Regions from separate parts of the Streptomyces sp. 135 genome, predicted to be linked through region 2. Evidence: riboswitches for the same ligand, from Rfam matches in the RefSeq annotation. Region 2 holds a riboswitch; each other region holds the start of a gene.
What was found. Region 2 has a riboswitch for cobalamin ahead of KKZ08_RS14590 (ABC transporter substrate-binding protein). Riboswitches for the same ligand answer to the same signal wherever they lie in the genome.

Region 1: it holds a riboswitch for cobalamin, as region 2 does, so the genes downstream of both, KKZ08_RS25625 (ribonucleoside-diphosphate reductase subunit alpha) here and KKZ08_RS14590 (ABC transporter substrate-binding protein) in region 2, are expected to answer to the same signal.
Region 3: it holds a riboswitch for cobalamin, as region 2 does, so the genes downstream of both, KKZ08_RS10705 (ABC transporter substrate-binding protein) here and KKZ08_RS14590 (ABC transporter substrate-binding protein) in region 2, are expected to answer to the same signal.
Region 4: it holds a riboswitch for cobalamin, as region 2 does, so the genes downstream of both, cobN (cobaltochelatase subunit CobN) here and KKZ08_RS14590 (ABC transporter substrate-binding protein) in region 2, are expected to answer to the same signal.

The regions. Positions count from the first base shown of each region.
Region 1 covers NZ_CP075691.1:5,636,095-5,640,188, forward strand. The annotation lists partial or broken gene KKZ08_RS25625 (ribonucleoside-diphosphate reductase subunit alpha) at 1-1,494, opposite strand, end outside; cobalamin riboswitch at 1,627-1,767, opposite strand; gene KKZ08_RS25630 (GNAT family N-acetyltransferase) at 1,819-2,322, opposite strand; gene KKZ08_RS25635 (sodium:solute symporter) at 2,400-4,028, opposite strand; gene KKZ08_RS25640 (DUF3311 domain-containing protein) at 4,025-4,094, opposite strand, start outside.
Region 2 covers NZ_CP075691.1:3,246,170-3,250,263, forward strand. The annotation lists gene KKZ08_RS14580 (ABC transporter ATP-binding protein) at 1-172, opposite strand, end outside; gene KKZ08_RS14585 (iron ABC transporter permease) at 169-1,182, opposite strand; gene KKZ08_RS14590 (ABC transporter substrate-binding protein) at 1,263-2,243, opposite strand; cobalamin riboswitch at 2,286-2,436, opposite strand; gene KKZ08_RS14595 (M67 family metallopeptidase) at 2,409-2,831, opposite strand; gene KKZ08_RS14600 (amino acid permease) at 2,918-4,094, opposite strand, start outside.
Region 3 covers NZ_CP075691.1:2,367,311-2,371,404, reverse strand. The annotation lists gene KKZ08_RS10720 (haloacid dehalogenase-like hydrolase) at 1-299, opposite strand, end outside; gene KKZ08_RS10715 (helix-turn-helix domain-containing protein) at 518-1,381, shown strand; gene KKZ08_RS10710 (VOC family protein) at 1,378-1,866, shown strand; cobalamin riboswitch at 1,874-2,060, shown strand; gene KKZ08_RS10705 (ABC transporter substrate-binding protein) at 2,144-3,154, shown strand; gene KKZ08_RS10700 (iron chelate uptake ABC transporter family permease subunit) at 3,181-4,094, shown strand, end outside.
Region 4 covers NZ_CP075691.1:6,599,989-6,604,082, forward strand. The annotation lists gene cobN (cobaltochelatase subunit CobN) at 1-2,222, opposite strand, end outside; cobalamin riboswitch at 2,259-2,378, opposite strand; gene KKZ08_RS38740 (cobalamin biosynthesis protein CobG) at 2,510-3,907, shown strand; gene KKZ08_RS29730 (precorrin-8X methylmutase) at 3,919-4,094, shown strand, end outside.

The sequences.
Region 1 (4,094 bases), 2.4 Mb from region 2:
GATGTCGACGACGCGGTCCAGGAAGGTGACGGCGGTGCGGACGGTCTCGTCGAGCCGGTCCCAGGCGAGGTCGCCGTCCTCCACGAAGGCGCCGAGGTTCACCGAGCCGAGGTTGCAGACCGCCGTCTCGCCGTCGTCCGTCACCTCCAGGATCTCGGTGCAGAGGTTCGAGGAGTGCACGGTGTGGCCGGGCTCCGCCGTCTGGTTGGCGGTGCGGTTGGCGGCGTCCTTGAACGTCATCCAGCCGTTGCCGGTCTGCGCGAGGGTGCGCATCATGCGGCCGTACAGGTCCCGGGCCGGGATGGTCTTCTTCGCGAGCCCGGCGGCCTCGGCCCCGCGGTAGGCGGCGTCGAACTCCTCGCCCCACAGGTCGACGAGCTCGGGCACGTCGGCCGGGGAGAACAGCGACCAGTCCTGGTCGGCGGCGACCCGGCGCATGAACTCGTCCGGGATCCAGTGCGCGAGGTTGAGGTTGTGCGTGCGGCGCGCGTCCTCACCGGTGTTGTCGCGCAGTTCGAGGAACTCCTCGATGTCGGAGTGCCACGTCTCCAGGTAGACCGCGGCCGCGCCCTTGCGCCGGCCGCCCTGGTTCACGGCGGCGACCGAGGCGTCCAGGGTCTTCAGGAACGGCACGATGCCGTTCGAGTGCCCGTTCGTGCCGCGGATCAGCGAACCCCGGGAACGGATGCGGGAGTACGAGAGTCCGATGCCGCCCGCGTGCTTGGAGAGCCGCGCGACCTGGTGGTAGCGGTCGTAGATCGAGTCCAGCTCGTCGAGCGGGGAGTCGAGGAGGTAGCAGGAGGACATCTGCGGGTGGCGGGTGCCGGAGTTGAAGAGCGTCGGCGAGGACGGCAGGTAGTCCAGGCGGCTCATCAGGCCGTACAGCGCGGCGACCTCGTCCACGGCCGCGGCGCCCTCGTCCTTGGCCAGGCCGCTCGCGACGCGCAGCATGAAGTGCTGCGGGGTCTCGATGACCTGCCGGGTGATCGGATGGCGCAGCAGATAGCGGCTGTGCAGGGTGCGCAGGCCGAAGTACTCGAAGCGGAAGTCGGCGCCGTCGGCGAGCGCGGTGTCCACCAGCGCGTCGAGCCGGGCCGCGTGCGCCGTCACGAACTGGGCCGTGCGGTCGGCGATCAGGCCCTCGCGGTGGCCGACCGCCACGGAGTCGGTGAAGGAGCGCACGCCCTGCGTCGCCGCCTCCTCGCGGATGCCGATCGACAGGAGCCGGGCCGCCAGCTTCGAGTACGCCGGGTCCTCGGCGATGAGCCCCGCGGCCGCCTCGGTCGCGAGCTCCCGCAGCTCCGAGGCGTCGGCCCTGGCGGAGCGGCCGCGCAGCGCGGCGGCGGCGACCCGGCCGGGGTCGGCGTCGGGAAGGTCGGCGGTGAGATCGGTCAGGGTGCGCAGCAGCGCGGCCCCTGGCCCGTCGGTTCCCTCGGCACCCTCGGTGGTCGGCCTCGACGGCGCTGACGCAGGTTCGGCAGGCGCGATGGTCACGTGGAGCACTCCCTCGCTCGGCTCTGGGCCAGGAGGAGGGGGGCGGGCACACACGGGCGCACCCGGGCAGGGCGGCGTACCGCGTCCACCGGCCCACTCCACGAGGCCCGGACGGTCGGCACCCGGGCCGGACGGCACGGGTGCACTGTCGGCAGGTCCTCGGACTCCGCGTACGCAAAATGCGTACACATGCACCGTTGCGGGACAGTTCCGGACTTGCACCGGATTCCCCTGCGGCGACAGCGAGCACGAGCATACATCTTGTGTCGGGTTCCTGAGGCGGCCCCACATCTTGTGTCGGTGCGCAGGGGGAGTCGGGTGGGCTCAGAGAGTCAACGCGTAGGCGAGCAGCGGCACGGTCTCGATCGGCCGCCAGTCGCGCTCGGGCGTCCGTACGAAGCCGAGGCGCCCGTACAGCCGGTGGGCGGCGTGCATCGACGTCTGCGTGGACAGGACGAGCCCGGTGCGGCCCGCCTCCTTGGCGCGCCGCACGCACTCCCGTACGAGCGTCTCGCCGGCGCCCCGGCCGCGCGCCTCGGAGGAGACGGCCAGCATGCGGATCTCCGCCTCGCTCTCGCGCGCTATGTCGGCCATGGGCCCGCCGGAGGGGACGTAGGTGACGCAGCCGAGTACGGTCCCGTCCGCCTCCGCCACCAGGACCTCCGCCGCGGCCGCGCGCGCCGCCACGTCGCGCAGCACGTCCAGATAGGGGTCCTCCGCCCCGAAGTCCAGGTGTCCGTCGTCGAGATAGGCCTGCGCGGTGAGGGCGCCCAGCGCCTCGTACTCCTCGGGGCGGGCCTGCCTGATCGTGATGGTCGTCGTATCCATGAGGCGCAGTGTGCAACACGGGTACGACAAAGGCCGCCGGATTTCCGGCGGCCCTGTCGATGCGGGTAGGTATGGGCTCAGTGCCCGGCGCCCGCGGTGGCCTTGGGCAGTTCCTGGATGACACCCGGGTCGCCCGCGTCCGCGGTGTAGTCACCGGGCGAGGTCTCGTCGATGCCGTCCGGGGCCTTCAACGCCTTCAGGACGAAGGTGAGGGCCACGGTGACGATGACGTTCAGGACGAACGCGGTGAGGCCGATGTAGCCGATCTCGCCGATGCCGGGGATCGTGTCGGAGGAGCCGCCGAAGTGCTTCTGCGTCGGCGACGCGACGCCGTACGCCGCCAGCGTGCCGTAGACCATGCCGACCGCCCAGCCGGCGAGGAGCGCCCAGCGGTGGAACCACCGGGTGAACAGGCCGCCGACCAGCGCGGGCATCGTCTGGAGGATCCAGATGCCGCCGAGCAGCTGGAAGTTGATCGCGACGGTCTTGTCCATGGTGAGGACGAAGGCGAGCGCGCCGACCTTCACCAGCAGTGAGACCAGCTTGGAGACCTTGGTCTCTTGCGCGGGCGTCGCGTCGGGCTTGAGGAAGTCCTTGTAGATGTTGCGGGTGAAGAGGTTCGCGGCCGCGATCGACATGATGGCCGCCGGGACCAGCGCGCCGATGCCGATGGCCGCGAAGGCCACGCCCGTGAACCAGTCCGGGAACATGGTCTCGAAGAGCTGCGGGATGGCCAACTGGCCGTTGTCCACCTTGATGCCCGCCGCGATCGCCATGAAGCCGAGCAGTGCCAGCAGGCCGAGCATCAGTGAGTACAGCGGCAGGATGGTGGTGTTGCGGCGGATCACGTCGCGGCTCTTGGAGGAGAGCGTCGCCGTGATCGAGTGCGGGTACATGAACAGCGCGAGGGCCGAGCCGAGCGCGAGCGTGGCGTACGTCCACTGCCCGGCCTCGGCGGGCGCGAGCGCGCCGCGCGGCTTGTCGGTCGTCGGGTTGGTCTGCGCGAAGGCGTCACCGGCCTTGGCGAAGATGTCGTCGAAGCCGCCCAGTTTGATCGGGATGTAGATGATCGCGACGACGATGACGAGGTAGATCAGCCCGTCCTTCACGAACGCGATCAGTGCGGGCGCGCGCAGCCCCGACGAGTAGGTGTACGCGGCGAGCACCGCGAAGGCGATCAGGAGCGGCAGGTCCTTGATGAACCAGTTGGTGTCCGGGCCACCGCCGACGCCCATGACGTCGAGGACGGCCTGGATGCCGACGAGTTGGAGCGCGATGTAGGGCATCGTGGCGAGGATGCCGGTGACCGCGACGGCCAGCGAGAGCCCCTTCGACCCGAAGCGCCCGCGCACGAAGTCCGAGGTGGTCACATAGCCGTGCTTGTGCGAGACCGACCACAGGCGCGGCAGGAAGGTGAAGATCAGCGGGTAGACGAGGATGGTGTAGGGCACCGCGAAGAACCCGGCCGCGCCCGCCGCGTAGATCGCCGCCGGGACGGCCACGAAGGTGTACGCGGTGTAGAGGTCACCGCCGAGCAGGAACCAGGTGACCCAGGTGCCGAACGACCGGCCGCCGAGGCCCCATTCGTCGAGGCTCTGGTCGTTCTCGGCCTTGCGCCAGCGGGCGGCCAGGAAGCCCATGACCGTGACCGCTATGAAGAAGAAGATGAAGACGGCGAGCGCGACGCCGTTGACTCCGCCGTTCATGACCGCGCACCTTCCTTGCGGGCGCGCTGGTCACGCTGCCACAGCTTGTACGCGATCATCGTGAGC
Region 2 (4,094 bases):
CCGCGGTCGGGGTGAGCGCGCCGTACACGCAGCGCAGCAGGGTCGTCTTGCCGCTGCCGTTGGGCCCCACGATGCCGACCGTCTCGCCGTCGGCGACGGTCAGTGAGACGCCGTCGAGCAGGCGGGCGCCACCGGGGGTGGTGTAGCCGAGGTTCTCGGTGCGCAGCTTCACGCGGGCGCCCCTTCGTGCGTACGGCTCCTGTGCAGCAGCCACAGGAAGAACGGGCCGCCGGTGAGGGCGGTGAGGACGCCGACCGGGATGTCCTGGGGCGCCGCGAGCGTGCGTGCGGCGAGGTCGGCGGCGACCAGGAAGACCGCGCCCATCAGCGCCACCACCGGGAGCAGGGTGCGGTGGGCGGCGCCGACCAGCATGCGGGCGGCGTGCGGCACCATCAGGCCGACGAAGCCGATGGCCCCGCTGTACGCGACGAGGACGCCGGTCAGGAGCGAGGCGAGGACGAAGACGGCGGCGCGGAAGCGGGCGGTGTCCAGGCCGAGGACGGTGGCGCCCTCCTCGCCGACGAGCAGCAGGTCCAGCGGGCGGGCCAGCGCCACCAGGAGGGCGGTGCCCACGGCCAGGACGGCGCAGGGCAGGGCGAGCATGTCCCAGCGGGCGCCGCCGAGGCCGCCGAGCGTCCAGTACAGGACTTCCTTGAGGTGGTCGGCACTGTCGGCGGTGACGAGGATGAGGCTGGTCAGGGCGGTGAGCACGTACGAGACGGCGACGCCCGCGAGGATCAGCCGCCCGGTGGCGAAGCCTCCGCCACCGCTTCGGGCCAGGGCGTAGACGAGGACGAGCGCGAGCAGCGCACCCGCGAAGGAGGCCGCGGGGATGGTGACGGCGGTGCTGAGGGCGGCGCCCAGGCCGAAGACACCGCCGAGGACGATCGCGCTGACGGCGCCGACGGAGGCGCCCGAGGAGACGCCGAGGAGGAAGGGGTCGGCGAGGGGGTTGCGTACCAGTGCCTGGAGGACGGCGCCGATGACCGCGAGGCCGGCGCCGACGGCCGCGCCGAGCAGGACCCGGGGCAGGCGGACGTCCAGCACGATCGTGCGGAACGGAGAGGGTTCCGCACCGCCGGTGAGGATGTCCAGGACCTGGCTCGGCGGGATGCGTACGGAGCCCAGGGCGAGGCCGGCGAGGACCGCGGCCGCGAGGGCTGCGGTGAGTGCCGTCAGGATCGTGAGGCGCCGCCCCTTCGACCCCCGTCGATCGCCCTTCGGGCTCGTCCTCAAACGCCGGACGGGCTGAGAGTGGGAGGTCACAGCTGCGCCGCCAGCTTCCTCACCGCCTCCGGCGCTCGTACCCCCGTGACCACGTCCGACAGCCGCAGCACCGCGAAGCGCTCGTGCTTGACGGCGGGGACGTCCGCGAGGGCCGGGTCGTCGAGGAGGCGCTTCTTCTTCTGGGCGACGGTCGTGGCGCCGTAGTCGAGGATGAGGATGGCCTCGGGGCGGCGCTCGACGACCTTCTCCCAGGACGCGTCGCTGAAGGCCTTGTCGACGTCGGCGAAGACGTTGCGGCCGCCCGCCCGCTCGATGATGTCGTTGCCGATGCCGCGGCCGCCCGCTGTGAACGCGGTCTTGTCGCCGCTGTCGTAGACGAAGACGGAGACCGGCTTCCCGCTCTTCGAGTTCTGCGAGTTCTTCGACTTCTGCACGGTGGCGGCCAGTTCGCGCTTCGCCCCGCTCACCCACTTCTCGGCGCGCTCGCGCACCCCGAAGGTGGCGCCGACCTCCCGCACCTCGCGGTACACGTCGTCCATGGTGACCGCCCGCTTCGCGCAGCCCTCGACGTTGAGGCGGCTCTTGATCCCGGACTTGGCGAGCGCGGAGCGGCTGCGGCCGTCGCCGGCGAGGAAGGCGCTGGCGTAACCGCCGTAGACGAAGTCGGGGTCGGCGGAGAGCAGCTTCTCGAAGGAGGGGTACTCCTTGGCGAGCACGGGGAGGGATTCGTACGCCTTCTCGTACTTCGGCAGGACCTTGTCGTCGAGGTAGGCGGTGCCCGCCAGGCGGTCCTTGAGGCCGAGTTCCAGCATCACTTCGGTGGCGTGCTGGTTCATGGTGACGGCGCGCTCGGGCGGTGCGTCGTACGTCGTCTTCACACCGCAGTTGGTGACGGTGTACGGGAAGCCGGGGGCCTTGGCGGCGGGCTTGTCCGAGCGGTCGCCGGACGAGGTGGAGCACGCGGCGAGCGGGACGAGCAGGGCCGCGGCGGTGAGCACGCGAAGGGCGCGGGACATGACGTACTGCCTCCTCCAGGGGATTTCCGCGTCCCCTGCGTTGCGTGGAGGAAGGCGGCAGGTCAGTACCTGACTCCCCCGCCGGGTGAGGGGCGGGGTCACAGTGGCGGGACCGTGCCGGGTTCGCACCGGCTTCCTGGGTCCTGCCGCCCTCGTGGGTAAAGCTCAGTATGCCTGTACGACCTTTACCTCTTCCTCGGTGACCTCGCCGTCCACGATCCGGTACGAGCGGAACTGGAAGGGGCCCGCGTCGTCGGTGTCCGCGGTGGAGACCAGGACGTAGTGGGCGCCGGGTTCGTTGGCGTACGTGATGTCGGTGCGGGAGGGGTACGCCTCGGTCGCGGTGTGCGAGTGGTAGATGACCACGGGCTCCTCGTCGCGGTCGTCCATCTCGCGGTAGAGCTTGAGCAGGTCACCCGAGTCGAACTCGTAGAACGTGGGCGAGCGCGCGGCGTTGAGCATCGGGATGAAGCGCTCGGGGCGGCCGGTGCCCGCCGGGCCCGCGACCACGCCGCACGCCTCGTCGGGGTGGTCCTGGCGCGCGTGCGCGACGATCTGGTCGTGGAGGGCCTGGGTGATGGTCAGCATGGCGCCAGGATAAGCAGAGGGCCCGCGCCGTACCGAAGTGTGGTACGGGCGGGCCCACATGCTGGACAGCGGCCTCTGCGAGGAGGTCAGTCCTTGGTGACCGGCTCGCTGCCGGAGGTGGCGGCGGCGCCGATCTTGCGCTTGGTGAACGCGGCGGCCTGCGGGTTGCGCTTCTTCAGGACCAGGTAGGCGACTGTGAGGATCGCGATCCAGACCGGAGCGGCGTACAGCGAGATCCGGTTGTCCTTGTCGATGCCCATCAGGACGATGACCATGCCGATGAAGAGCAGCGCGAACCAGCTGGTGTACGGGGCGCCCGGCGCCCGGAAGGTGGACTGCGGCAGCTCGCCGCGGTCGGCCTTGCGGCGGTAGCGGATCTGGGAGGCCAGGATCATGATCCAGGCCCACATGCCGGAGATGGTCGCGAAGGAGACGACGTAGGTGAACGCCTTGCCGGGCCACTGGTAGTTGATCCAGACGCCGACCAGCATGCACGCGGCGGAGGCCGTGGTGCCGACCAGCGGCAGGCCGTTCTTCGTGAGCTTGGTGAAGGCCTTCGGGCCCTGGCTGTTGAGCGCGAGGTCGCGCAGCATGCGGCCGGTGGAGTACATGCCGGAGTTGCAGGAGGAGAGCGCGGCGGTGAGGACCACGAAGTTCACGATCGCGGCGCCGACGCCGAGGCCCATCTTCTCGAAGGCCGCGACGAACGGCGAGACGTCGGGCTTGAAGTGCGTCCACGGCACGACCGAGAGGATCATGATCAGTGCGCCGACATAGAAGACGGCGATGCGCCACGGCACGGTGTTGATGGCCTTGGGCAGGACGGTCTTCGGGTCCTTGGACTCGCCCGCGGTGACGCCGACCAGCTCGACGGCGAGGAAGGCGAACATCACGATCTGCAGCGTCATCAGCGTGGAGCCGATGCCGTTCGGGAAGAAGCCGCCCTGGTTCCACAGGTGGGCCACGGAGGCGGTGTCACCGGCGTCGGAGAAGCCGATGGTGAGGATGCCGATGCAGATCAGGATCATGCCGATGATGGCGGTGACCTTGACCATCGAGAACCAGAACTCCAGCTCACCGAAGAGCTTCACGGAGATGAGGTTCGCGCCGTACAGGATGACCGTGAAGACGAGCGCGTACGCCCATTGTGGGAACGAGTCATGTGTCCAGTACTGCATGTACTGGGCGGCCGCGGTGACTTCGGTGATGCCGGTGACGACCCAGAAGAGCCAGTACGTCCAGCCGGTCACGAATCCGAAGAAC
Region 3 (4,094 bases), 880 kb from region 2:
GTCAGCACGCCCTTCATCTCCAGGAAGGGCAGCAGCGACTCCTCCAGGTCATTGCGGTACGAGGTGTTGTCCGCGTCGAAGACGGCGTACGCGCCCTTGTGGTCGTTCGCGGCGATGACCTTGCCGAGTTTCTTGGCGACCGGCTCCGGCCAGTGCGACAGCTCGCGGGCGGTGGCGGCCGAGGTGTCGGCCGCCGTCGCCTCACCGGCGGGCCACAGCGCGCCGCCCGCGATCACGGCGGCGACGAGCGCCCCCACGCCACCGATGAGGGCCCGCTTGTTCCTGGCTCGTACTGCCATGTTTCCCGTGTCCCGCCGTTCCTGAGTGCGATGCGCGGCCCCGTCCGGAGCGGCGCGCCATGCTATGGGCCCGGCCACGGGATTCCCATGATCGAAGTCACCGGGGCGGACGGGCATGGGGGGCGCGGTGACGGGTAGCGGACAGGGGCGTCGGCGGGCGCGTGCGGGCCGGGGCGAGGCCTCGGCGGTGGAGGCCGGGGCGTCGCATACTGGACCGCATGGGCTCCCGTGAGTTCGTGCGGGCCGTTCCCCGGCTCGACGGCATGGTCGTCTCGGCGGTCGGCTACCGCACCGCGGGGCAGCGGCTCGCCCTGCACCGGGGCCTGCCGTCGCCGTACCTGACGGTGATCTTCTCCCTGGACGGGGCCATCGCCACCGGTGGTACGCCGGCCCAGGCGACCGGCGCGGACGCGGTCCGCACCGACATCATCGTGGGCGGCCTCCACCAGAGCCCCGCCTACGTCGTCCAGCCCGAGCACGAGGCCGGCGTCCAGCTCGCCGTGCACCCGCTGGCGGCCCGCGCGCTCCTCGGCCTGCCCGCCGGTGAGCTTGCCGGACAGCTCGTCGTCGGCGGCACCGACGTGCTCGGCGCGGGCGCCGCCGAGGTCCGTGAGCGGCTGTGCGCCCTGGAGGCCTGGGAGGACCGCTTCGCCGTCCTCGCCGACTACCTGAGGCGGCGCGCGGACCGGCCCGCCGGAGCCGTGCGCCCCGAGGTCGCCGAGGCCTGGGCCTGGCTCGCCCGGCACCGCGGCGCCGGCACCCTCGGCGGCCTGTCCCGGCACGTCGCCCTCAGCGAGCGCCGCCTGACCGCCCTCTTCCGTGCCGAGACCGGGCTGAGCCCCAAGCAGGCCGCGCGCCTGATGCGCTTCCAGCACGCCAAGGCGGCCGTGACCCGCGCCGTCGCGGCGGGCGACCCGCCGGACCTCGCCCGGGTCGCCGCCGACACGGGCTACTACGACCACTCCCACCTCGTACGGGACTTCCGGCAGTACACGGGGGTGAGCCCCACGGGCTGGCTGGCCGAGGAGTGCCGGAATATCCAAGCCGGGGCGCACGCCGGAGGCGAAGAGTGGCAGACATGAACACCACACCTGACACCACACGTGACACCACACCTGATACCGCGCCTGACACCACACACCACGAGCCGCTCACCACCACCCCCGCCCCCACGACCTGGCCGTGCCTCCAGGCGCAGGACGCCCCCGCCCTGATCGACTTCCTCGTCGACACCGTCGGCTTCCTGCGCACGGCCGTGTACGAGGACGGCGGCCGCGTCGTCCACGCCCAGCTCGACTGGCCCGAGGGAGGCGGCGTCATGCTCGGCTCGTACGACCCCGGGACGGCCGCCGAGACCTGCGGGAAGCCAGGCACCTCCGGCGCCTACGTCGTGACCGACCGGGTGGACGACCTGTACCACCGCCTCCGCGAGGCGGGCGTGAAGATCACCGGAGACATCGAGGACAAGCCGTACGGCAGCCGCGAGTTCGGTATCCGGGACCCCGAGGGAAACCGCTGGTCCTTCGGCACCTACCGGGGCGAGCCGAGGCCGGGCCCGGGCCGGTGAAGGCGCGTGATAACTTGCGCAAGCCAGTCAAACCCACACCTGGGCCAGGGAATCCGGTGGAAATCCGGAACTGACGCGCAGCGGTGAGGGGGACGGGCGGGGCCACGGCCACTGGGCGTCTTCGGACGCCTGGGAAGGCGCCCCGTCCGGTTCGATCCCGAGTCCGAAGACCTGCTGGCGCCTCCGCTCGCACACCGGGCGGCGGAGGCCGTGACGCAGACCAGGCTCCGCGTATGAGCCGTGACACTCAAGGGATCGCGTGTCCTCGACAGCCCGTATGTCCGCCGTGCTCTGTACCGCACTGCTCGCGCTCACCGCCTGCGGCGGAGGCTCCGCCCAGAAGTCCGCGGGCAAGAGCGCCGACGGCTACCCCGTCACCGTCGCCTCCTGCGGCAAGGAGGCCGAGGTCCAGGCCCCGCCGAAGCGCGCCGTCTCCCTCGACCAGGGCTCCACGGAGATCCTGCTCTCCCTCGGCCTCGCCGACCGCATGGCGGGCACCGGCACCTGGACCGACCCCGTCCCGAAGCACCTGGAGAAGGAGAACGCGAAGGTCGAGCGGCTCGCCGACCGCTATCCCGCCCTGGAGAAGGTCCTCTCCAAGGAGCCGGACTTCGTCAGCGCCTCCTTCCTCTACACCGTGGGCAAGGGCGGCGTCGCCGACCGCGCGAAGTTCACCGAACTCGGCGTGCCCGTCTACGTATCGCCCACCGACTGCGCGGGCAAGGACAACGACGGCGGCGGCGACGGCAAACGCGTCAAGACCCTCACCATGGACACCGTCTACGGCGAAGTACGCGACCTCGCCCAGGTGTTCGGCGTCGAGAAGCGCGGCGAGAAGCTGATCGCGGACCTGAAGGGCCGCGTCGCGAAGGCCACGAAGGACATCGACGCGTCCGGTGTCTCGCTCCTGTACTGGTTCGCCAACTCCGACGCCCCGTACATGGCGGGCTGCTGCGGCGCCCCCGGCATCATCACCCGCGAACTCGGCGCGAAGAACGTCTTCGACGACACCCGCGAGGAGTGGCCCCAGATCAACTGGGAGACCGTCGCCGACCGCGACCCCGACGTCCTCGTCATCGGCGACCTCACCCGCAAGTCGCAGTCCGCGGAGAGCGCCGCGGCGAAGATCAGGTTCCTGGAGTCCAACCCCGCGACCAAGAACCTCACCGCCGTCAAGAAGAAGCGCTACGTACTCCTCAGCGGCCAGGCCATGAACCCCACGATCCGCACGGTCGACGGCATCGAGCAAGTGGCCGCCGGGCTGCGGAAGTTCGGGCTGGCGAAGTGAGCCCGGCCGCCCCCGCCCGGCAGGGGCTGCTGTGGCTGGCCGGCGGCGCCGCGCTGGTCCTCTCGGTGGCGGTCGCCGTCACCATCGGCCCCGCCGACATCTCGGTCCCCGACGTGTTCTCGGCGCTCGCCGCGCACCTCGGCTGGGGCGAGGCACACCTCACCCCCATCAGGGACGGCATCGTCTGGAACCTGCGGCTGCCCCGCACCCTGCTCGCCGCGGTCTGCGGCGCGGGCCTCGCGGTCTGCGGCGCGGTCATGCAGTCCCTGCTCCGCAACCCCCTCGCGGACCCCTTCGTGCTCGGCGTGTCGTCCGGGGCGTCCACCGGAGCGGTCGCGGTCGTCGTCCTCGGCGTCGGCGGGGGAGCGCTGTCGATCTCGGCGGGTGCCTTCGTGGGCGCGCTCTGCTCGTTCGCGCTCGTCCTCCTGCTGAGCCACACACTCGGCGGCACGACGGACCGCGTCGTCCTGTCGGGCGTCGCCGCGATGCAGCTGTTCTCCGCGCTGACGTCGTTCGTCATCCTCACCGCGGGCGACGCGGAGACCACCCGCGGCGTGCTGTTCTGGCTGCTCGGCTCGCTCAGCGGGGCGGGCTGGACGGATGTGTGGCTCTGCGCGGCGGTCCTCGCCGCGGTGCTGCTCGTCTGCCTCGGCCACGCCCGTACGCTCGACGCCTTCGCCTTCGGGCAGGAGGCGGCGGCAACACTGGGCGTACGGGTGGCCCGCACCCGCCTGGTCCTGCTCTGCGTGACGGCGCTGCTGACCGCCGTCCTGGTCAGCTCGGCGGGCGCCATCGGCTTCGTGGGCCTGGTCCTGCCGCACGCGGCCCGCGCCTTCACCGGCTCGGGGCACGCCCGGCTGCTCCCGGTCACGGCGCTCACCGGCGCGGTGTTCCTGGTCTGGGTGGACACCCTGGCCCGAACGGCCCTGGACCCGCAGGA
Region 4 (4,094 bases), 3.4 Mb from region 2:
CCCGCGTCGTCCATCGCCTGGACCAGCGCGCGAGCCTTGTCCTCGGCCTCGTCGGCGCTCACGCGCGTCGCCGCGGACTCGTCGAGGCCGAGCGCCTCGCGCAGGCCGGGCAGGGCGGAGGTGCCGCCCCAGATCTGGCGGGCGCGCAGGATCGCGAGGACGAGGTTGACGCGGTCGGCGCCCGCCGGGGCGGTGCCGAGCACGTGCAGGCCGTCGCGGATCTGCATGTCCTTGATCTCGCAGAGCCAGCCGTCGACGTGGAGGAGGAAGTCGTCGAAGCCGTCGTCGTCCGGACGGTCCTCCAGGCCCAGGTCGTGGTCGAGCTTCGCGGCCTGGATGAGCGTCCAGATCTGCGCGCGGATCGCCGGCAGCTTCGCCGGGTCCATCGAGCTGATCTGCGCGTACTCGTCGAGGAGCTGCTCCAGGCGCGCGATGTCGCCGTAGGAGTCGGCGCGGGCCATCGGCGGCACGAGGTGGTCGATGAGCGTGGCGTGCACGCGGCGCTTGGCCTGCGTGCCCTCGCCCGGGTCGTTGACCAGGAAGGGGTAGATCAGCGGCAGGTCACCGAGTGCGGCGTCCGGCCCGCAGGCCGCCGAGAGGCCCGCGTTCTTGCCGGGCAGCCACTCCAGGTTGCCGTGCTTGCCGAGGTGGACCATCGCGTCGGCGCCGAAGCCGCCGTCCGCCGCGGGGGCCGCGATCCAGCGGTACGCGGCCAAGTAGTGGTGCGAGGGCGGCAGATCCGGGTCGTGGTAGATCGCGATGGGGTTCTCGCCGAAGCCGCGCGGCGGCTGGATGAGGATGAGGAGGTTGCCGCGCCGCAGGGCGGCAAGCACGATGTCGCCCTCCGGGTCACCGCCGTTCCCGACCCGCGAACGGTCCAGGAACATCTCGCCGGGCGGCGGCCCCCAGTGCTGCTCGACCGAGTCCCGCAGCTCCTGCGGCAGCGTCGCGTACCAGCGCTTGTAGTCGGCGGCCGGGATGCGCACCGGGTTGGCGGCGAGCTGCTCCTCGGTGAGCCACTCCTGGTCGTGGCCGCCCGCGTCGATGAGCGCGCGGATCAGCTCGTCGCCGTCACCGGAGACGAGACCCGGGATGTCGGCCTCGGGGCCGAAGTCGTAGCCCTCGGCACGCAGCCTGCGCAGCAGCGCGACGGCGGACGCCGGGGTGTCCAGGCCGACCGCGTTGCCGATCCGGGAGTGCTTGGTCGGGTACGCGGACAGGACGAGGGCCAGGCGCTTGTCGGCGGCCGGGATGTGCTTCAGGCGCGCGTGCCGTACAGCGATGCCGGCGACCCGCGCCGCCCGCTCGGCGTCGGCGACGTACGCCGGGAGCCCGTCCTCGTCGATCTCCTTGAACGAGAAGGGGACCGTGATGAGCCGCCCGTCGAACTCCGGCACCGCGATCTGGCTCGCGGCGTCCAGCGGCGAGACGCCCTCGTCGTTCTCCTCCCAGGCCGAACGCGACCCGGTCAGGCAGAGCGCCTGGAGGATCGGCACGTCGAGGCCGGTCAGCGCGCCCGCGTCCCACGACTCGTCGTCGCCGCCCGCGGAGGCCTCGGCGGGCTTGGTGCCACCGGCTGCGAGGACCGTCGTCACGATGGCGTCGGCGGGGCGCAGCGCGTCGATCAGCTCCGGCTCGGGGGCCCGCAGCGAGGCCACGTACAGCGGCATCGGGCGGGCGCCCGCGTCCTCGATGGCGCGGCACAGGTCGTCGATGAACGCGGTGTTGCCGCTCATGTGGTGGGCGCGGTAGTAGAGCACCGCGACGGTCGGGCCGTCGATGTCGCGCGCCGTGCGCTCCAGCGGGCCCCAGGACGGCGCGGGCGCCGGCGGGTCGAAGCCGTGGCCGGTGAGCAGCACGGTGTCGGAGAGAAAGCGGGCCAGCTGCTCAAGGTTGGCGGGGCCGCCGTGCGCGAGGTAGGCGTGCGCCTCGGCGGCGATGCCGACCGGCACGGTGGAGGAGGCCATCAGCTGGGCGTCGGGCGCCTGTTCACCGGTGAGCACGACCACCGGCAGACCGCTGGCGATGAGCTGGTCCAAGCCGTCCTGCCAGGCGCGGACGCCACCGAGGAGGCGTACGACGACGAGGTCGGCGCCCGCCAGGAGCGAGGGCAGCTCGGTGAGGTCCAGGCGGGACGGGTTGGCGAACCGGTAGTCGACCGGACCCCCCGCCGCGCGGGCGCTGAGCAGGTCGGTGTCGGAGGTCGACAGCAGCAGAAGCATGCGTGCGCAGGCCTTCCTCGGGGTGTCCGCGCCCCGGGTGGTCGTATGGACGGCAGGAGTTCCTGGCTCGCCCCACGGATGGGGCTCACAGTGGCGGGACCGCGCCGGATTCGCACCGGGCTTCCTCCCCCGGGTCCTGGCGGACCCACGCCGTCGCTGGCGTCGGCGGACCTGGCGGCCCGCCGCCTGCATAGTAAGTCCTGACCGCCGCCGATGGGGCGGCCACCTGCCGGGACGGCCCGTCTCGGGAGGCGACCGGCCGGATCGGCGTGGGTATGCTCGCCGCCATGCCGCCCACCCGAGCAACCTCCACGAACCAGGGCGAATCCCTCATACGTACCCCGGTCCGCGACCGGGGCGACGCCTGCCCCGGAGCGCTCCGACTGCACCGCGCCGACGACGGCGCGCTGGCCCGACTCCGCCTGCCCGCAGGTGTATTGACGTCCCGTCAGGCGGCGATACTGGCAGACGTGGCGGAACGCCTGGCGGACGGCCACCTCAGCATCACCTCGCGCGGCAACATCGAGCTGCGCGGCCTCGGCGCGAGCTGCGGCACGGAACTCTCCGCGGTTCTCGCGGACGCGGGTCTGCTGCCCTCCGAACGCCACGAACGCGTCCGCAACATCGTGGCCTCGCCGCTCGCCACGCTCGACGGACTCGGCCACGCCGACGTGCAGTTGTGGGCCCGCGAGCTCGACGGACTGCTCTGCGCCGAGGAGTGGACGACGGCGCTCTCCGGCCGCTTCCTGTTCGTCCTGGACGACGGGCGCGGGGACGTGGCCGGGCTCGGCGGCGATGTGACCTTGATCGCAGAATCGGGCGGGGCGGGGTGTGTGTCCGGGGAGTCGGGCGGCGCGGGGTGCGTGTGCGGGGAGTCGGGCGGGGCAGCGGCCGTGCCCGTGACTTCGGGCGGCACGGCATCCGCGGACCCGGGCGGCACGGCGCTCGTCCGCGTCGGTGACCGCGCCCTGCGGGTCTCCGCCGGTGCCGCCCCGCGTGCCGCTCTCGCCGCCGCCGGGGCCTTCCTCGCCGCCGCGCGTGACGCGGGCAACGGGGCGTGGCGGGTCCGGGAGCTGCCCGCGGGCACCCGTCGACCTCGCCGGGGCGCTGGCGCGGCAGGGCATCGACGCCGAACCGGCCGCCGCCCCTCCGGCCCGCCCGGCGCCGCCCCGCACCTGCCCGGCGTCATCGGCCGCGCGGTGGCCGTCGGCGCCCCTCGGCCGCGTGGGCGCCGCCCAGTGGCGGGCCCTGCTGCCCGCCCCGGCCGACGAACTGCGCGTCACCCGTGGCGCGGCTTCGTGCTCCCCGGCTTCGAGGACGCCGCGGCGGCCCGCGAACGGCTGCGCGCGCTGGCCGACGCCGGTTTCATCGCCGACCCCCGCTCGCCCTGGCTCGGCGTCTCCGCCTGCACCGGCCGACCCGGCTGTGCCAAGTCCCTCGCCGACGTCCGCGCCGACGCCGTCCCCGGCGCCGGCGGCCTGCCCGTCCACTTCTCCGGCTGCGAGCGGCGGTGCGGGCACCCGCGCGGCGACCGGGTGGACGCCCTCGCCACCGGGGACGGGCGGTACGAGGTGAAGGTGCGCACCGGCGGCACGGCGGCGCCCGTGAGCGGCGCGAACCTGACCGAGACGGTCACGAGGGCACGTACGACATCCGCAACCACCACAACAACGGCCACGAGATGAGCGAGAGCACAGTGTTCGACTACGAGAAGGACGGCGCGGCGATCTACCGCGAGTCCTTTGCCACCATCCGCGCGGAGGCGGACCTCGCCGGTCTGCCCGCCGACGTCAGCCAGGTCGCGGTGCGGATGATCCACGCCTGCGGGATGGTCGACCTCGTCCGCGACCTCGCCTTCAGCCCGCGCGTGGT